2 regions of the Neisseria sp. HMSC03D10 genome follow, and region 2 is predicted to be linked to the other one. Evidence: riboswitches for the same ligand, from Rfam matches in the RefSeq annotation. Region 2 holds a riboswitch; the other holds the start of a gene.
The links. Region 2 has a riboswitch for thiamine pyrophosphate ahead of thiC (phosphomethylpyrimidine synthase ThiC). Riboswitches for the same ligand answer to the same signal wherever they lie in the genome.

Region 1 (7,274 bases), on a different contig from region 2:
CGTCTGAAAACGTCTGATATAGGATGCTGCCTGTCTGATACGGCAGACATTCGGCGGCATTTGCGTTTTCAATTCACAATCACCGAGAAAAACCACCATCGAATGAAATTTTTCTTCCGGCAGTTGCAGCAGTTCGGATAATGCCTTGATGTGTGCGTAATTTTGGCGCAACGGATTTTGAAAGTAGTGTTTCTGCTTATAGACGACTTGCGTCCATTTCGATTGCTTCTCGCTGCCGAAAATCCAACCTGTGTAATTCTTGGTTTCTATGACAAATATCCCAAAAGCCGAAACATAAATATGGTCGATTTGCGTCGTGCCGCTGCGGGATGGAATAATCAAATCGTGAAATTCGATATAGGTTTCTTCATCCAAATCTTTTCCGATTACTGAACGGACTGCCCGTTCGCCTATGCGTCCTTTCACTTTGGGATTTTGGAGCAGCGCTTTCAAAAAAAGCAGGGGAATGACGAGCAGGAAAATCCAAAATATACCTGACAGGTTTCCCATTGCTTGTTCAATCATGACGTTTTCCTTTTTGTTTTATTGTTTAAGTTAAGGTGAGCAGCTTGGTATAGCCATCTAATGGGGTCGTCTGAAAACATCGAGTATTCACATTCATACCGTAAAGTAGAAGACGGATGACACTTGATGGGAAGCTTCCACTTTTATAACCAACGGCGAACGCGCCGACAGTAAGACTCGTACTCTGCACCGAATTTCTGCGCCAAAACGCGTTCTTCTGGCATGATTTGAAAACGCGTCATATAGGCAACAAATGCAGCCAAAAACAACCACGGCAGCGGGTGCGCCAAATAGCCCGCCCAGGCGACCAGCCAGCAGCCCAGACCCGCATACATCGGGTTGCGGCTGAAACGGTACACGCCGTCTGAAACGAAGTGTTCGGTTTGTTCGGGGTTGAGCGGGCTGACGGTCGTGCGCACACGGCGAAACGCCCACACACCTAATACGCCCAACGCCGTCCCAAATACCATCAAAACAACCGACAGCAATATAGGAAAGCGCGGCAGTATGCCGGCCAAAGCCGACACTTGGGCAGAGATGTACATCAACAACGCACAAATAAAACATATCGCCGGCGGCGGAATTTTGGTTTCTAAATTCATATTGTTGCCTTTATAAAACTGATGGCGCGACGTTTTCAGACGACCTCAAACTTATTTTCCAATATACGCCAAACCGCTTTCTTCATCACGTTCGGGCGCGTCTTTTCCGTCAAACAGTGCCACTGCCAATCTAACGGCGGCGGCGGTTACGGCGGGGGAAATCATGAAGCCGTGACGGAAAAGGCCGTTGATTTCAATCAGGCGTCGGGCGCGGCTGTAACGGATTTCGGGGTTGTGGTGGTTGAGCGTGGGGCGCAGGCCGGTGGCGATTTCGAGGATGTCGGCTTCGCCGAAGGCGGGGTGGACAGCATAGAGCGCGGACAAGAGTTCCAGTCCGGAACGTACGCTGGCGGGAGCTTGGCTTTCGCTTTCGATTTGGGTCGCGCCGATAATGAAGACGTGGTTTTCTTTCGGGGCGATGTAGAGCGGGTAACGCGGATGGAGCAGGCGTACGGGGCGGTTGAGCGTGATTTCGGGTGTATAAACCCGCGCCACTTCGCCGCGTATGCCGCGCAAGGTGCTGGTGTGTGCGGGGGATTGGTTCCACGCGGTTTTTGCGCCGTAGCCGCGGCAGTCGATCAGCCAGTCGTATTGGGCTTGCAGGTCTTCGGGGACGCATTCGTGTTCCCAATGGCAAGGGACGTTCAGCCCGTCCAAAGCGTCGGCAAGTGCAGACAACATCTGTCGTCCGTCGAGCTGGCCTTCGGTCGGCAGGTAGATGCCGTCTGAAAAACGTCCGCCGAGTTGCGGTTCGCGTTTGGCGATGTCGTCGGCGCGCCAACGGATGATTTCGTCATCCGCTACGCCGCCGCGTTTGAGATGGCGGACGAACTCGCTGGATAATGGCTTGTCCTGCCCGTGCCACACAATCAGGCTGCCGTTTTCCTGCATCATGGTCGGCATTTTCAGACGACCTCGTATGTCGCGCCACAGCGGAATGCTCTGCCTACCCAGTTTGATGACTTCGGGCGTAGCCTCGACCGCTTCCGCAGCAGGCGCGAGCATGGCGGCGGCAACATAAGCGGCGGCGTGTTCGCCTTTGCGCCCGCCCTTGTCAAAGAGGGCAATGGATAAACCTTGTTCTGCAAGTTGTAAAGCAGTCAGACGGCCGCAGAGGCCGCCGCCGAGAATGGCGATACGGGGCATGGTGGATTCCTTTGCAGTGTTTGGGCAGTCGGGAAGACGAAAGACAAGACGGAAGCGGAATCCACCGAATGGCGGGAAATGCGAGAAAGGGAACGGAAGCCTGAAAAGGCGTTTGACAGCTTGTTTCCTACGCAGGCATTACCCCGACAGGTTCTACGGATTCCGCTGGCGCGGTCTCAGCTGTTTGCAGGAACAAGCAGCACTCCGACAAGAAAATATGAAGTTTATACAGATTTATTTATTTTGGCAAAAGATTGTCTGAAAATACAAATTTTCATGAGACAAAATACTTTAAAAGGGATAATTTTTCCAAATCAATCTTGGCACTTAATCCAAATGAAACGCACTATTAAAGGAATTTGTTCCAAAACACAAAATGGAAACATTAAATACAAACAAATAACGACAAATAGATAATTACCTAACTGCCTAATCTAAAATATAGTTTATAGTGTGCAATTCAAAATATTGATTTACCAATAAAAAAATGTCATCCGCAATGCGGATGACACTTAATTTTAAAGCAATTATTCGCTAACTGTATTAGCAGCTTTATCAACTAATTCAACGAGTGCTAATGGGGCATTATCGCCTTTTCGGAAACCATACTTCAGCACACGAACATAGCCACCATTTCGGGTAGCAAAGCGAGGACCCAATTCATCAAACAATTTAACCACAACATCACGATCACGAGTGCGGTCAAATGCCAAACGACGGTTTGCCAAGGAAGGTTTTTTACCCAATGTAATCAAGGGTTCTACTACGCGGCGCAATTCTTTAGCTTTAGGCAAAGTTGTCACAATAGTCTCGTGAGCCAACAATGAGTTCGCCATATTACGCAGCATTGCAGCACGATGGCTGCTTGTACGGTTTAATTTGCGGTTACCATTACGATGACGCATGTCATTATCCTTTAATCTTCAAACTTACGGCTTTTCTAAGCCTACAGGCGGCCAAGCTTCCAATTTGGAACCTAGTGTCAAGCCTTTAGATGCCAACACTTCTTTGATTTCATTCAAAGATTTACGACCCAAATTCGGAGTTTTAAGAAGCTCTGTTTCAGTACGTTGAATCAAATCGCCGATATAATAAATATCTTCAGCTTTCAGACAATTAGCTGAACGTACAGTTAATTCCAAATCATCTACCGGACGCAGCAGGATAGGGTCAATAGGAGGAGCTTTTTCTTCAACTTCTTCTACTGGAGTACCTTGCAAATCAGCAAAGATAGACATTTGATCAATTAAAATACGAGCAGCACTACGTACAGCTTCTTCAGGATCAATAGAACCATCAGTTTCAATATCCAAAACCAATTTATCTAAATCCGTACGCTGCTCTACGCGTGCAGGTTCAACTTCAAAGCTAACACGACTGATGGGCGAAAAGCTCGCATCCAACTGAATTGCACCAATCTGGCGGTTTTCATCGCGCACAACACGACGACCGGAAACAGATTGATAACCACGTCCCTGCTCAACTTTGATTTCCATCTCAATTTGACCATTCTCGGCCAAATGACAAATAATATGCTCAGGATTTAAAATTTCCACATCATGTGGCAATTCGATATCGCCGGCAATTACTACACCGGCCCCTGACTTTCTCAAAGTTAACTGAACTTGGCCACGCCCATGCAGCTTAAATACAATACCTTTGACATTCAACAAAATATCGACAACATCTTCTTGAACGCCATCAACAGTAGAGTATTCGTGCAACACACCGGAAATGGCCACTTCAGTAGGAGCAAAACCATTCATGGATGACAGTAAGATACGACGCAAAGCATTACCTAAAGTATGACCAAAACCGCGCTCAAACGGCTGCATGGATACTTTTGCACGAGTTGTAGATAAAGTATCGACATCAATTTGACGAGGTTTCAAAAATTCGGTTGTGCTATTTTGCATTTAACTGTCCCTCACTGAGCTAGCGTTATTTAGAGTAGAATTCTACCACCAGCTGTTCATTAATATCGCCAGTTAATTCTGAACGATCTGGCATATTTTTAAATACGCCTTCCAATTTGTCTGCATCAACAGAAACCCAGCTTGGTAAACCGATTTGAGTTGCCAGACTTAAAGCTTCCTGGATACGAACCTGTTTTTTAGCTTTCTCACGAACAGCTACAACATCACCGGCTTTAACTTGGAAAGAAGGAATATTTACAACCTGACCGTTAACGGTAATTGCTTTATGAGAAACCAGCTGACGTGCCTCAGCACGAGTCGAGCCAAATCCCATGCGATATACTACATTATCCAAACGAGACTCTAACAATTGCAGCAGTAATTCACCAGTAGAGCCTTTACGTCGATCTGCTTCTGCAAAATAGCGACGGAATTGACGTTCCAATACACCATAAATACGACGAATCTTTTGCTTCTCACGTAATTGCAAACCATAGTCGGACAAACGCGGTTTTTTTGCGCCATGCTGACCAGGAGCGGAGTCCAGTTTACATTTAGAATCTAAAGAACGACGAGCACTCTTCAGAAATAAATCAGTGCCTTCTCGACGTGCTAATTTACATTTAGGGCCAATATAACGTGCCATGTTTCAATCACTCCTTTAAATACGACGTTTTTTAGGCGGACGGCAACCGTTATGAGGCAACGGAGTAACGTCGGTAATACTGGTAATTTTAAAACCAAGAGCGTTGAGTGCACGTACAGAAGACTCTCGACCGGGACCAGGGCCTTTTATACGAACTTCTAAATTTTTAACGCCATATTCTTGGGCAACTTTACCAGCTGCTTCTGCAGCCACTTGAGCTGCAAACGGTGTACTTTTACGAGAACCTTTAAAACCAGCGCCGCCAGAGGTAGCCCAAGACAATGCATTGCCTTGACGGTCAGTGATTGTAATGATGGTATTGTTGAAAGAAGCATGTACATGCACAATACCTTCGCTTACGGTTTTACGTACTTTTTTACGTACACGCGAAGCTGTGTTTGCTTTAGCCATTAATAAAATTCCTTAAAAATTATTTTTTACCAGCAATCGCTTTACGCGGACCTTTGCGGGTACGAGCGTTTGTGCGAGTGCGTTGACCACGACAAGGCAAACCTCGACGATGACGGAAACCACGGTAGCAACCCATGTCCATCAATCGTTTGATGCTCATCGTTACCTCACGGCGCAAATCGCCTTCCACTTCATACTTGGCAACTTGTTCACGCAAAGCGTCTAATTGAGCCTCGTCCAAATCTTTTGCTTTAGTAGTAGGAGCAATATTTGCTGCCTCACAAATCAATTTAGCACGAGTCGCACCAATACCATAAATAGCCTGAAGGCCAATTACGATATGGGCATTATTAGGGATATTTACCCCTGCAATACGAGCCATATTTTTTCCTTTTTAGGGCAAAGTGTATCACTATACCACAAAATCAAGGGTTAAGAAAACTAACTTCTTAGCCTTGACGTTGTTTGTGACGTGGGTCAGTACAAATTACGCGAACTACACGATTACGACGAATAATCTTGCAATTGCGACAAATTTTCTTTACAGAAGGTTGTACACGCATTTTATTTCCTTTTATTGTTTATCTTGCTCGGAAAACAATCCGAGCACGGGTTAAATCATAAGGAGTTAGTTCAACTGTTACCTTATCACCTGGAGAAATACGGATATAGTGCATTCGCATTTTTCCAGAGATATGACCAAGTACTACATGATCATTTTCCAGTTTTACTTTAAACGTTGCATTGGGCAAAGTCTCAAGGATTTCACCCTGCATCTGTATGGTATCTTCTTTAGCCATAAGCCTACTTACGTGATAAAGATTTCATATCTGGACGACTCATCAAATCTTCATACTGACTACTCATTACGTAGGAATTGATTTGCGTCCTAAAATCCATTGTAACGACAACCAAGATAAGCAAAGACGTTCCGCCTAAATAGAAAGGCACATTCAATGCTGTCGTTAAAAATTCAGGTATCAGACAGATTGTAGTGATATACAAAGCACCAAATAATGTCAGTCTCAGTACAACTTTTTCCAAATATCTAGAAGTTTGCTCACCTGGGCGAATACCAGGTACAAATGCACCACTTTTCTTCAAATTCTCAGCCATTTCTTTAGGGCTAAATACTAAAGCAGTATAGAAATAGCAGAAGAAGATAATAGTTGTTGCAAACAATGCAATATATAGAGGTTGCCCATGTTGTACCAGTGTCGATATTCTATGCAATATTGAATTAGTATCATTCAATCCAAACCAACCTAGAAGCGTTGATGGAAATAAAATAATACTAGATGCAAAAATAGGTGGAATGACACCCGCCATATTTAGCTTAAATGGCATATGAATACTTTGCCCTGACATCATACTAGAACCAAACTGCCTCTTAGCATAATGAATAGGAACCTTACGTTGAGCACTTTCAAAATATACTACAACATATATAAGCAATAATATTCCAAAAGTTATTAGAACAACAGTAAATGATTGAGACTTTGCCAATTCTAATAATCTAGCAATACCAGATGGAATACCCGATACAATACCTGCTGTAATAATTAAGGAAATACCATTACCAATACCTCGTTCGGTAATCTGCTCTCCTAACCACATTAGAAACATTGTACCTGTAACCAAACAAACAACTGTAGAAATATAAAACTCAAGCGTACTTGTTACAACTACACCTTGTTGATAAACAAATGTTGCAGCAGCAAAACTTTGAACTACAGCCAATAATACCGTCCCATACCTAGTATATTTCGTAATTATTTTCCTGCCAGCCTCTCCTTCTTTTTTTAAAGCTTTCAAAGAAGGGATAATCTCCGAAGCAAGCTGTACAATAATCGATGACGAAATATAAGGCATAATGCCAATTGCAAATATAGTAAAGCGCTCCAACGAACCACCCGAGAACATATTTAACATTCCGAATATGCCGTCACGAGCGCCTTGAAATAAATTAGCTAACGCAACAGCATCTACGCCCGGTACCGGTATATGAGCACCAATACGGAAAACGAC
Region 2 (9,879 bases):
ATGTTGCCACAAGGTGCCGCCGTTACTTTTGTCTTGGCGGAGGTAGCGGTAAATGGTGCTGTGGTGGAGCGTAATTTGGTGGTGTTTATGCAGGTAGGCACATACCTGTTCGGGACTGAGTTTGCGGCGGATAAGGGTGTCGATGTGTTGAACCAGCTGCGAATCGAGTTTATAGGGTTGTCGCTTACGCTGTTTGATAGTCCGGCTTTGCCGCTGGGCTTTTTCGGCGCTGTATTGCTGCCCTTGGGTGCGGTGCCGTCTGATTTCGCGGCTAATGGTGCTTTTGTGGCGGTTAAGCTGTTTGGCGATTTCGGCGATGGTGCAGTGGCGGGACAGGTATTGGATATGGTATCGTTCGTCTTGGGTCAGTTGTGTGTAGCTCATGGCAATCTTTCTTGCAGGAAAGGCCGTATGCTACCGCATACTGGCCTTTTTCTGTTATGGAAAGTTGCACTTCAAATGCGAATCCGCCGACCTTTTTATCAACTGTAAATCTCAGCCCCTTTCTTTACAAACTCGACCGCTTTTTCTTCCATGCCCTGCCGCTGGGCTTTTTGCTTATCGGCGTAGTCGCGTACTTCCTGCGTGATTTTCATCGAGCAGAATTTGGGGCCGCACATTGAGCAGAAGTGGGCGATTTTTGCGCCTTCGGCGGGCAAGGTTTCGTCGTGGAAGCTTTCGGCGCGTTCGGGGTCGAGGCTGAGGCGGAATTGGTCGCGCCAGCGGAATTCGAAACGCGCCTTGCTCAGGGCGTTGTCGCGCAACTGCGCACCCGGCCAGCCTTTGGCGAGGTCGGCGGCGTGGGCGGCGAGTTTGTAGGTGATGATGCCGGTGCGCACGTCTTCTTTGTCGGGCAGGCCGAGATGCTCTTTCGGGGTAACGTAGCAGAGCATGGCTGTGCCGTACCAGCCGATATTGGTCGCGCCTATGCCCGAAGTGATGTGGTCGTAGCCGGGGGCGATGTCGGTAACGAGCGGGCCGAGTGTGTAGAAAGGCGCTTCAAAGCAGTGTTGCAGCTCTTCGGTCATGTTTTCTTTGACGCGTTGCAGCGGCACATGGCCGGGGCCTTCGATCATGACTTGTACGTCGTGTTCCCACGCTTTGCCGGTCAATTCGCCCAAGGTGTGCAATTCAGCGAACTGCGCTTCGTCGTTGGCATCGGCAATGCAGCCGGGGCGCAGGCCGTCGCCGAGGCTGAACGACACGTCGTAGGCTTTCATGATTTCGCAGATTTCGTCGAAATGCGTGTAGAGGAAGTTTTCCTGATGGTGGGCGAGGCACCATTTCGCCATGATGGAGCCGCCGCGCGATACGATGCCGGTGAGGCGGTTGGCGGTCATCGGCACATAGCGCAGCAACACGCCCGCGTGTATGGTGAAATAGTCCACGCCTTGTTCCGCCTGCTCGATTAAGGTGTCGCGGAACAAATCCCAAGTCAAATCTTCGGCAATGCCGCCGGTTTTTTCCAAAGCCTGATAGATGGGCACGGTGCCGATGGGGACGGGCGCGTTGCGGATAATCCATTCGCGCGTCTCGTGGATATGCGCGCCGGTGGATAAATCCATAATCGTGTCCGCGCCCCAACGCAGCGACCACACCATTTTTTCGACTTCTTCGGTCAGGCTGGAGGTTACGGCGGAGTTGCCCAAGTTGCCGTTGATTTTGACGCGGAAGTTGCGGCCGATAATCATCGGTTCGAGTTCGGGGTGGTTGATGTTGGCGGGGATAATCGCGCGTCCGGCAGCGATTTCTTGGCGCACGAATTCGGGGGTGATTTGGTCGGGGTGGGTCGGGATGTTTGCGCCGAAACTTTGCCCTGCGTGCTGTTTCAAGAGCTTGGCATATTCGGGCCGTCTGAAAAGTTCGTCCAGCTTCATGCGTTCGCGTATGGCGGCAAACTCCATTTCGGGCGTGATGATGCCGCGGCGCGCATAGTGGAGCTGGGTTACGTTGCTGCCGCTTTTCGCACGGCGCGGGCGGGTGATTTGGTTGAAACGCAGATGGGCGGTTTGCGGGTCATGCGCGCGTTCGATGCCGTATTCGCTGGAAAGCTTGGGCAGGATTTCGGTATCGCCGCGTTCGTCTAGCCATGCGGTGCGGATGTGCGGCAGACCTTGTTTCAGGTCGATGTGTGCCGCCGGATCGCCGTACACGCCACTAGTGTCATAGACGGGAATCGGCGGGTTGGCTTCCGTGCCTTGCGCCGTGTATGTGTCGTCCTGACGGATTTCGCGCAAAGGCACGCGGATGTCGTCGCGGCTGCCTTGCAGATACACGCGCTCCGAGTTCGGATATTTGAAGCGGATGCCGATGTCTTCGCTCAAGTCGGCAAGTTCGCGCGCTTCGTTGCCGGAAGTTTTGGCGGTTTTCTTTGGCGTAGTCATAAAAAATGCTCCTGTTTTCTCGTTTGAAAAGAAGAAACAGGAGCGTTTTGCTTTTTCAGACGACCTCAATATCAAAAAAGGCCGTCTGAAAGACAGAATCCGTGAAAACTCCCCACGCAGGTATTATCCCGATCGGGTGTAAAGGGTATTTCTCAGCCGCCAGAACATCAGGCAGCACCCCTGTTTCGTACAAGGAAGGATTATAAACCACGATTGGGGTTTGTTGGAAATCTTAACAGGGCTGACATCGGTATTTTAAGGAATGAATGGCTTGAATATCGAGGGGTTAGCTATATTGCGTTTCCATAAATTGAAACGTCGTCTGAAAAGCAGGACAACTTTTTTCAGACGACGTTTGGTACGGCACAAATTTAGGATAACGGGTTCCGTTACCCTAAATCTACGGCTTATTTGTTGTTCGGATGGGATTCCATCGGTGCAGACAAAGGCAGTTCGGGCATGGTGCGGGCAGTGTCGGAAACATTGCCGGACAGTGTTTTCAGGAAGGCAACGATGTTGTCGGTGTCTTCTTTCGATAAGTCTTTGCCCAGTTGCGCTTTACCCATGATGGTAACGGCTTTGTCCAATTCCCAAACGCTGCCGTTGTGGAAATATGGATAAGTTTTGGCGACGTTACGCAAGCCTGGGACGCGGAAGAAGAATTCGTCTTCGGCTTTTTTGGTTACGTCGGCACGGCCTTTGTCGTGTTTCGGATCTTCGATGAATTTCCAGTACGGGCCTTCAACCAAACCGAATTTTTGGAAGGTTGCGCCGCCGAGGTTGACGCCGCTGTGGCAGGCGATACAGCCGTTGTCCATAAAGGCGCGCACGCCTTTGCGCTCTTGTTCGTTCAGAGCGTTAACGTTGCCTTTGAGGTAGTCATCCCATTTGGTCGGCGTCAACAGGGTGCGTTCGAATGCGCCCAGTGCGGTGGTGATATTTTTGAAGGAAACTGCGCCGTCTTCGGGGAAGGCGGTTTTAAACAGTTCTTGATATTCGGGGATTTTGGCGATTTTGGCAGCGGCTGCTTCTTGCGAGTCGTTTGCCATTTCCACAGGGTTCACCAACGGTCCGCCGGCTTGTTCTTCAACGTCAGCCGCACGGCCGTCCCAGAACTGCATACCGAGCAGGGCGGCGTTTAACGCGGTCGGGGAGTTGCGTCCGCCGAACTGTCCTTTGTGGCCTTGGCTGGTCGGCAGGTTGTCCACGCCTGCGGTGGCAAGGTTGTGGCAGGAGTTGCAGCTTACGGTGTTGCCTTTGGAGAGGCGCGGCTCATACCATAATTGATGGCCGAGTTTGACCTGTTCTTCGGTAAACGGGCGCAGTTTCTGCATTTCTTCGGCACTCGGCAGCGGTTTGAAGATGCCTTGTGCGCGTTTGAGCAATTCTTGGTCTTCAGGTGAAGCATTGCTGTCGGCAACGGCGGCTTGGGACGCTGCTGAGGCAGCTGAAGCTGCGTTAGGGGTCGTCTGAACAGCAGAGGCTTCGGTCGGTGCGGAAGCAGGTTTTTGTTCCTTGCTTTCCTGTCCGCCACAGGCGGCCAATGCGGATAAAACAGCAAGCGACAGGAGCAGTCAGGTGTTGTGGTGGTTCATGGCGTGTTCCTTTTTGTAGTGGATATTATTATGAGTAAGCACCGTTTCCGTTGATTGCCGTGATGAATGGCGGGCGAAAATGGGGAATGGCATTCCGCTTTGTTTGCGTCCGTTTGATATGTCCGGCTTTTTTGTCCGCGAAGTATAAACAGCGGGCGTGGTTTGCCCTTTGCGGTAAATCAATATTGGATTTTCAATAGAAATAAACAATATATGTGATAGCTTCTGCATTTTCATGCGGTTTTCATGTTGGATAGGCCTCTATCGCTTGCACTGCCAAGCCGATTGGTTTAAATTAAACGACAATTTACCGTTGGAAGACACACAATGAAAATTACCGTCATCGGCGCAGGTTCTTGGGGTACAGCCCTTGCCCTGCACTTTGCCAGCCACGGCAACGAAGTCGCCCTTTGGACACGCAATCCCGAACAAGTCCGTACATTGCAGGCAGAACGTGAAAACAAACGCGGTCTGCCCGGTTTCCCTTTCCCTGAATCCTTAACCGTTTATGCCGATTTGGGTGATGCGCTCAAAGACAGCGGGCTCGTTCTTGTCGTAACTTCTGTCGCAGGTTTGAGAAGCAGCGCGGAACTCCTCAAACAACACAATGCCGACCATATTCCTGTCCTTGCTGCCTGCAAAGGCTTTGAACAAGACACAGGGCTGTTGACCTTCCAAGTATTGAAAGAAGTATTGCCTGAGAACAAAAAAATCGGCGTGCTGTCAGGTCCGAGCTTTGCCCAAGAACTCGCCAAACAACTGCCTTGCGCTGTGGTTGTCGCCTCAGAAAATCAAGAATGGATTGAGGAATTGGTGCCGCAACTCAACACCAACGTAATGCGCCTTTACGGCAGTACGGACGTTATCGGCGTGGCTGTCGGCGGTGCCGTCAAAAACGTTATGGCAATCGCCACCGGTCTTTCCGACGGTCTCGAATACGGACTCAATGCGCGTGCGGCACTGGTGACGCGCGGTCTCGCCGAAATTACCCGTCTTGCCATGGCCATGGGTGCGCAGCCCAAAACCATGATGGGGCTTGCCGGCATCGGCGACCTTATCCTGACCTGTACCGGCGCGCTTTCGCGCAACCGCCGTGTCGGTTTGGGTTTGGCAGAAGGAAAAGAACTGCATCAAGTGTTGGTGGAAATCGGCCATGTTTCCGAGGGCGTCAGCACCATCGAAGAAGTGTTTAACACCGCTGTGAAATACCAAATCGATATGCCCATTACCCAAACCCTGCTGCAACTCATCCGCAAGGAAATGACCCCGCAGCAAGTTGCAGAAAGACTCATGGAGCGCAGCGCGCGCTTTGAATAAGACCGAACGACAAAGGTCGTCTGAAAACATCAAGCCAAAAAGTTTCAGACGACCTCAACATTCGGCAGCGATTGACATTCCTGCATCATCATCCTAATATCCTGACCGCCTGCCACCATGCGGCAATACGGAAGCCTATACATGAATCAATCACTCGACACCTTGGAAGTCAGCGTTTACCAGCTGGCCCAAAAATTTGAAACCCTTGTTGGTGAAAACCGCCGCCTTAACGAAGAAATCGACCGCCTCAAGCTTGAGCATGAACAACAAAAGCGCGAACATGAAGCTGCCGTTGACGAATTGAGCGAAGCGCTGCTCGTACAAGTCGGCAAACTCAAAGAAGACCTACAAGGCAAAATCGACAACCTTACCGCCGAAAAAGAACAATACCGCAGCGCATTAGAGCAGACTGCAGAAAAAATCCGCCGGCTCATTGCCCGCCTGCCGCAAGAAACGCAATCATAAGGACACGCCATGAGTATCGAACAAGTCAGCCTCGACATCATGAATGTCAATTTCACCATCAACACCCCGAGCGAAGAAAAAGATACCCTGCTCCAAGCTGTTGATATGCTCAACAAAAAAAGTGCCGCCATCAAAGAGAGCGGACGCATTGTCGGCAGCGATAAAATCGCCATTATGACCGCGCTCAACGTCGTCCACGACCTCCTTAAAATTACACTCAAAGACGATTTGGCAATAGGTGAATTTGAGCGTAAAATAACCGACATGAACAACGCTTGCCAAAAAGCTTTGGCGCGGTTGGAACAAAACTGATTTTTCTTTTTCCCTGCGGTGTCCGCGAAGGCATATATTCCTTTGAACCAATAAGTTCGCTTAAGGTTGCCGGGAGTTGCAGTGGGCGCGAGCGTCTATCCTTAGATGCACCCGAAACTGCCCGGGGTGACCGCCTTGTCAACAAGGTTCAAGCGGATTCAGCCAAAACGGCTCTCGCGGGGATTCCCATATCAAGCCATGCCCGATTGCGGCATGGCTTTCATTTATCATCGGCTTCGACGTCGTCTGAAAAACCAAACGTAAAATCAAAAAACATATCCCGATATTTTGAATCAACAGCAATGTTTTCCAACCTAAAAACAACATTTCCCAATGCATAAAAACGCCATCATAGAAAAAACACTTTCAGACGACCCCAATCCGATTGACAAAAGCCAATCCCATCTTTAAAATTCACAACTTTCTATATCTATCTGGATTTCCACTATGAAAACCTTTTCAGCGAAACCCCACGAGGTGAAGCGCGAATGGTTCGTTATCGACGCCCAAGACAAAGTTCTGGGTCGCGTTGCAGCCGAAGTCGCACACCGTCTGCGTGGCAAGCACAAACCTGAATACACCCCCCACGTTGACACCGGCGACTACATCATCGTCATCAACGCGGACAAACTGCGTGTAACCGGTGCCAAATTCGAAGACAAAAAATACTTCCGTCACTCCGGCTTCCCCGGCGGTATCTACGAGCGTACTTTCCGCGAAATGCAAGAGCAATTCCCGGGTCGCGCTTTGGAACAAGCCGTAAAAGGCATGTTGCCTAAAGGCCCATTGGGTTACGCCATGATCAAAAAACTGAAAGTGTACGCTGGTGCAGAACACGCCCATGCCGCACAACAACCCAAAGTTTTGGAATTGAAATAAGGACACGACATGAACGGTAAATACTACTACGGCACAGGCCGCCGCAAAAGTTCAGTGGCTCGTGTATTCCTGACTAAAGGTACCGGCCAAATCATCGTTAACGGTCGTCCCGTTGACGAATTCTTCGCCCGCGAAACCAGCCGCATGGTTGTTCGCCAACCTTTGGTCCTGACTGAAAACGCTGAAGCGTTTGACATCAAAGTCAACGTTATCGGCGGCGGTGAAACCGGTCAATCCGGCGCTATCCGCCACGGCATTACCCGCGCCCTGATCGACTTCGACGCTGCGCTGAAACCTGCCTTGTCTCAAGCCGGTTTCGTGACTCGCGATGCCCGTGAAGTTGAACGTAAAAAACCGGGTCTGCGCAAAGCACGCCGCGCAAAACAATTCTCCAAACGTTAATTCGTTTTTGGAATCTCAAAAAGCCCTGCAATGCAGGGCTTTTTTATGGGCTAATTCATGTAAATATTAAAAGAATAATGAGCGTTTTTCTAAAAAGTTTGATTTTAACAAATAGGATGGTTCTATTTTTTAGGGACAGATATTAGGAGTATTTTAGGAGTGTTTGTAATACTAATCTATTTTTAACTCTATGAATTCTCATTGGTATCAAAATAATGATGAATTATAGTGGATTAACCTTTAAACCAGTACGGCGTTGCCTCGCCTTGCCGTACTATCTGTACTGTCTGCGGCTTCGTCGCCTTGTCCTAATTTAAATTTAATCCACTATAACTCTTCATTTTAAGGCTTTGGGATAAGACATTTTTGGTTTAAGGGGGGGTATATACTTTTCCTGTTAATAGTGTATGGATGGAGCTCCAAGAAAATCTTTACTTCTAAAGTTTGATTTTGAGAGGTGATGTAATATGGAAATACTTCTCAGATGATTGTTCTAGTGAGGTGTTGCAAAATAACCAATACAAATAATGGCAAAATATACCGCTTATCTTAATAAACTAACGTTTATCTTAAATTCTGCGCAATATATTCAAAATATTTCACTTCTTAACGACATTTAATACTAAAAATAGTAGAATCCAAATTGCTGAAACACACCGCTCTTTTATCCCTTTTGGGCGGTGCAGCAAGTAAGACGTTTTCCCGCAATGTATTGGCCATTCATACTTCTCCCTTGGTATGAATGGTTTTTTTTATCTAAGTTTTTTTATGTTGCCTTATGAAGATGAAAAGGTTGTCTGAAATATGTTTTTCAGACGACCTTTGTGATTTTGATTCTGCCTTATTTGAAAAATTGTCCGCAGCATGCCTTGAATTTTTTTCCTGAACCGCAGATGCAGGCTTGCTTCATTGTCGGGAGTGGAGCGGTTGGATCAATAAAGTACCAGTATCCGTCAATATTGACGAATGTAGATAGTTCATGATGATATGCCGTTTCAGCTCCATCTTGAAAATGGGCATTAAATTCAACTTGCGCGTGGCGTTTGCCGATGAGGGTATGGTGGATTACTTCTAATCCTAGCCAAAGGGTTTCTCGGCTCCATTGCTGTATTTCTTCTTGATTCAGCAGATTTTGCTGGGAGGGAATTGTGGTGGCAACGATATAATCAATATTATGTAACACATAGGCACTGTATCTTGAGCGCATCAGTTTTTCGGCAGTCTGCGGATGAGTTTGATGGGTATGGAAGGGGTGGCAGCATTCAGCGTAGGGGAGGGAAGAAGAACATGGACAAGGGGTAGGGGGCATGGAGGATGTCCTATTAAGGTTTGCTTTGTTGAGGGAATAAAAGTTACTCTAGTAAGTCGTCTGAGACAAAAATATTTGAAATGTTCATTTATTCGGTATTATTTGTTTTATAGGAACATTATTTTACAAGGTTTTTTGATACAATACCTTAGCCCCGTCCCGACAATGCCGGAATGCTATTCCGCGTCCGCTCGGACGGCCTGCCATAAATAAAACAGTTATTTCCCAGCCAAACATCAAGGCCGCCCGCTCTATGCACGAAACTTTTTCCCTCGCACCCATCGTTATCGTCCTCCTCGTTTCCGTCATTACGGTGATTTATTGCCGTAAATTCAACATTCCTTCCATGCTCGGTTATCTTTTGGTTGGTTTTATCGCCGGTCCGGGTATGTTGAAGCTGATTCCGCAAGGCCATGCGACTGATTATCTGGGCGAAATCGGTATCGTATTCCTGATGTTCAGTATCGGTCTCGAATTCTCCCTACCCAAGCTCAAAGCTATGCGCCGCTTGGTGTTCGGTTTGGGTGGTTTGCAGGTCATTGTGACCATGTTGTCGATTATCGGCATTTTGATGTTGATGGGCGTCAGCTTTAATTGGGCGTTTGCCGCAGCCGGGGCGATGACCATGTCGTCCACGGCAATCGTCAGCCGCATCCTGTCCGAAAAAACCGAATTGGGACAGCCGCACGGTCAAATGGCGATGGGCGTCTTGTTGATGCAGGATATTGCCGTCGTACCGCTGATGATCCTGATCCCTGCATTGGGGGGAAATGGCGAAGAAGGCAGCCTGTGGGCGGCGCTTGGTCTTGCCGGATTGAAAATGCTGGTCACGCTGGGCGTATTATTCGTCGTCGGCAGCAAGGTGATGTCGCGCTGGTTCAGAATGGTCGCCAAACGCAAGTCGTCTGAATTGTTCATGATCAACGTCTTGCTGGTAACCTTAGGCGTAGCTTATCTGACCGAACTGGAAGGCTTGTCGATGGCATTGGGCGCATTCGTCGCAGGTATGCTGCTTTCGGAAACGGAATACCGTTTTCAGGTGGAAGACGACATCCGCCCGTTCCGCGATATTCTGCTTGGTTTCTTCTTTATCACGGTCGGCATGAAACTGGATATCCAGGCTTTAATCGGCGGCTGGCAGCAGATTCTGATTTTGCTGGCAATCCTGCTGGTATTGAAAGCATTGGTCGTCTTTTTCATCGCTTTGCATATGAAG

Region 1: linked by a shared signal. The riboswitch ahead of HMPREF3066_RS00205 (FAD-dependent oxidoreductase) and the one ahead of thiC (phosphomethylpyrimidine synthase ThiC) in region 2 are both predicted to bind thiamine pyrophosphate.

What each region holds. Positions count from the first base shown of each region.
Region 1 is NZ_KV789476.1:26,423-33,696, reverse strand. It holds gene HMPREF3066_RS00215 (nuclease-related domain-containing protein) at 1-525, opposite strand, end outside; gene HMPREF3066_RS00210 (methyltransferase family protein) at 669-1,127, opposite strand; gene HMPREF3066_RS00205 (FAD-dependent oxidoreductase) at 1,179-2,273, opposite strand; TPP riboswitch at 2,381-2,490, opposite strand; gene rplQ (50S ribosomal protein L17) at 2,801-3,178, opposite strand; gene HMPREF3066_RS00195 (DNA-directed RNA polymerase subunit alpha) at 3,203-4,189, opposite strand; gene rpsD (30S ribosomal protein S4) at 4,215-4,835, opposite strand; gene rpsK (30S ribosomal protein S11) at 4,851-5,246, opposite strand; gene rpsM (30S ribosomal protein S13) at 5,266-5,628, opposite strand; gene rpmJ (50S ribosomal protein L36) at 5,696-5,809, opposite strand; gene infA (translation initiation factor IF-1) at 5,828-6,046, opposite strand; gene secY (preprotein translocase subunit SecY) at 6,051-7,274, opposite strand, start outside.
Region 2 is NZ_KV789531.1:10,571-20,449, reverse strand. It holds partial or broken gene HMPREF3066_RS05360 (IS30 family transposase) at 1-384, opposite strand, end outside; gene thiC (phosphomethylpyrimidine synthase ThiC) at 483-2,384, opposite strand; TPP riboswitch at 2,477-2,576, opposite strand; gene HMPREF3066_RS05350 (cytochrome-c peroxidase) at 2,792-3,958, opposite strand; gene HMPREF3066_RS05345 (NAD(P)H-dependent glycerol-3-phosphate dehydrogenase) at 4,307-5,296, shown strand; gene HMPREF3066_RS05340 (bZIP transcription factor domain protein) at 5,438-5,761, shown strand; gene HMPREF3066_RS05335 (cell division protein ZapA) at 5,771-6,073, shown strand; RNA gene ssrS (6S RNA) at 6,081-6,260, shown strand; gene rplM (50S ribosomal protein L13) at 6,521-6,952, shown strand; gene rpsI (30S ribosomal protein S9) at 6,962-7,354, shown strand; gene HMPREF3066_RS05315 (YchJ family protein) at 8,196-8,663, opposite strand; gene HMPREF3066_RS05310 (monovalent cation:proton antiporter family protein) at 8,917-9,879, shown strand, end outside.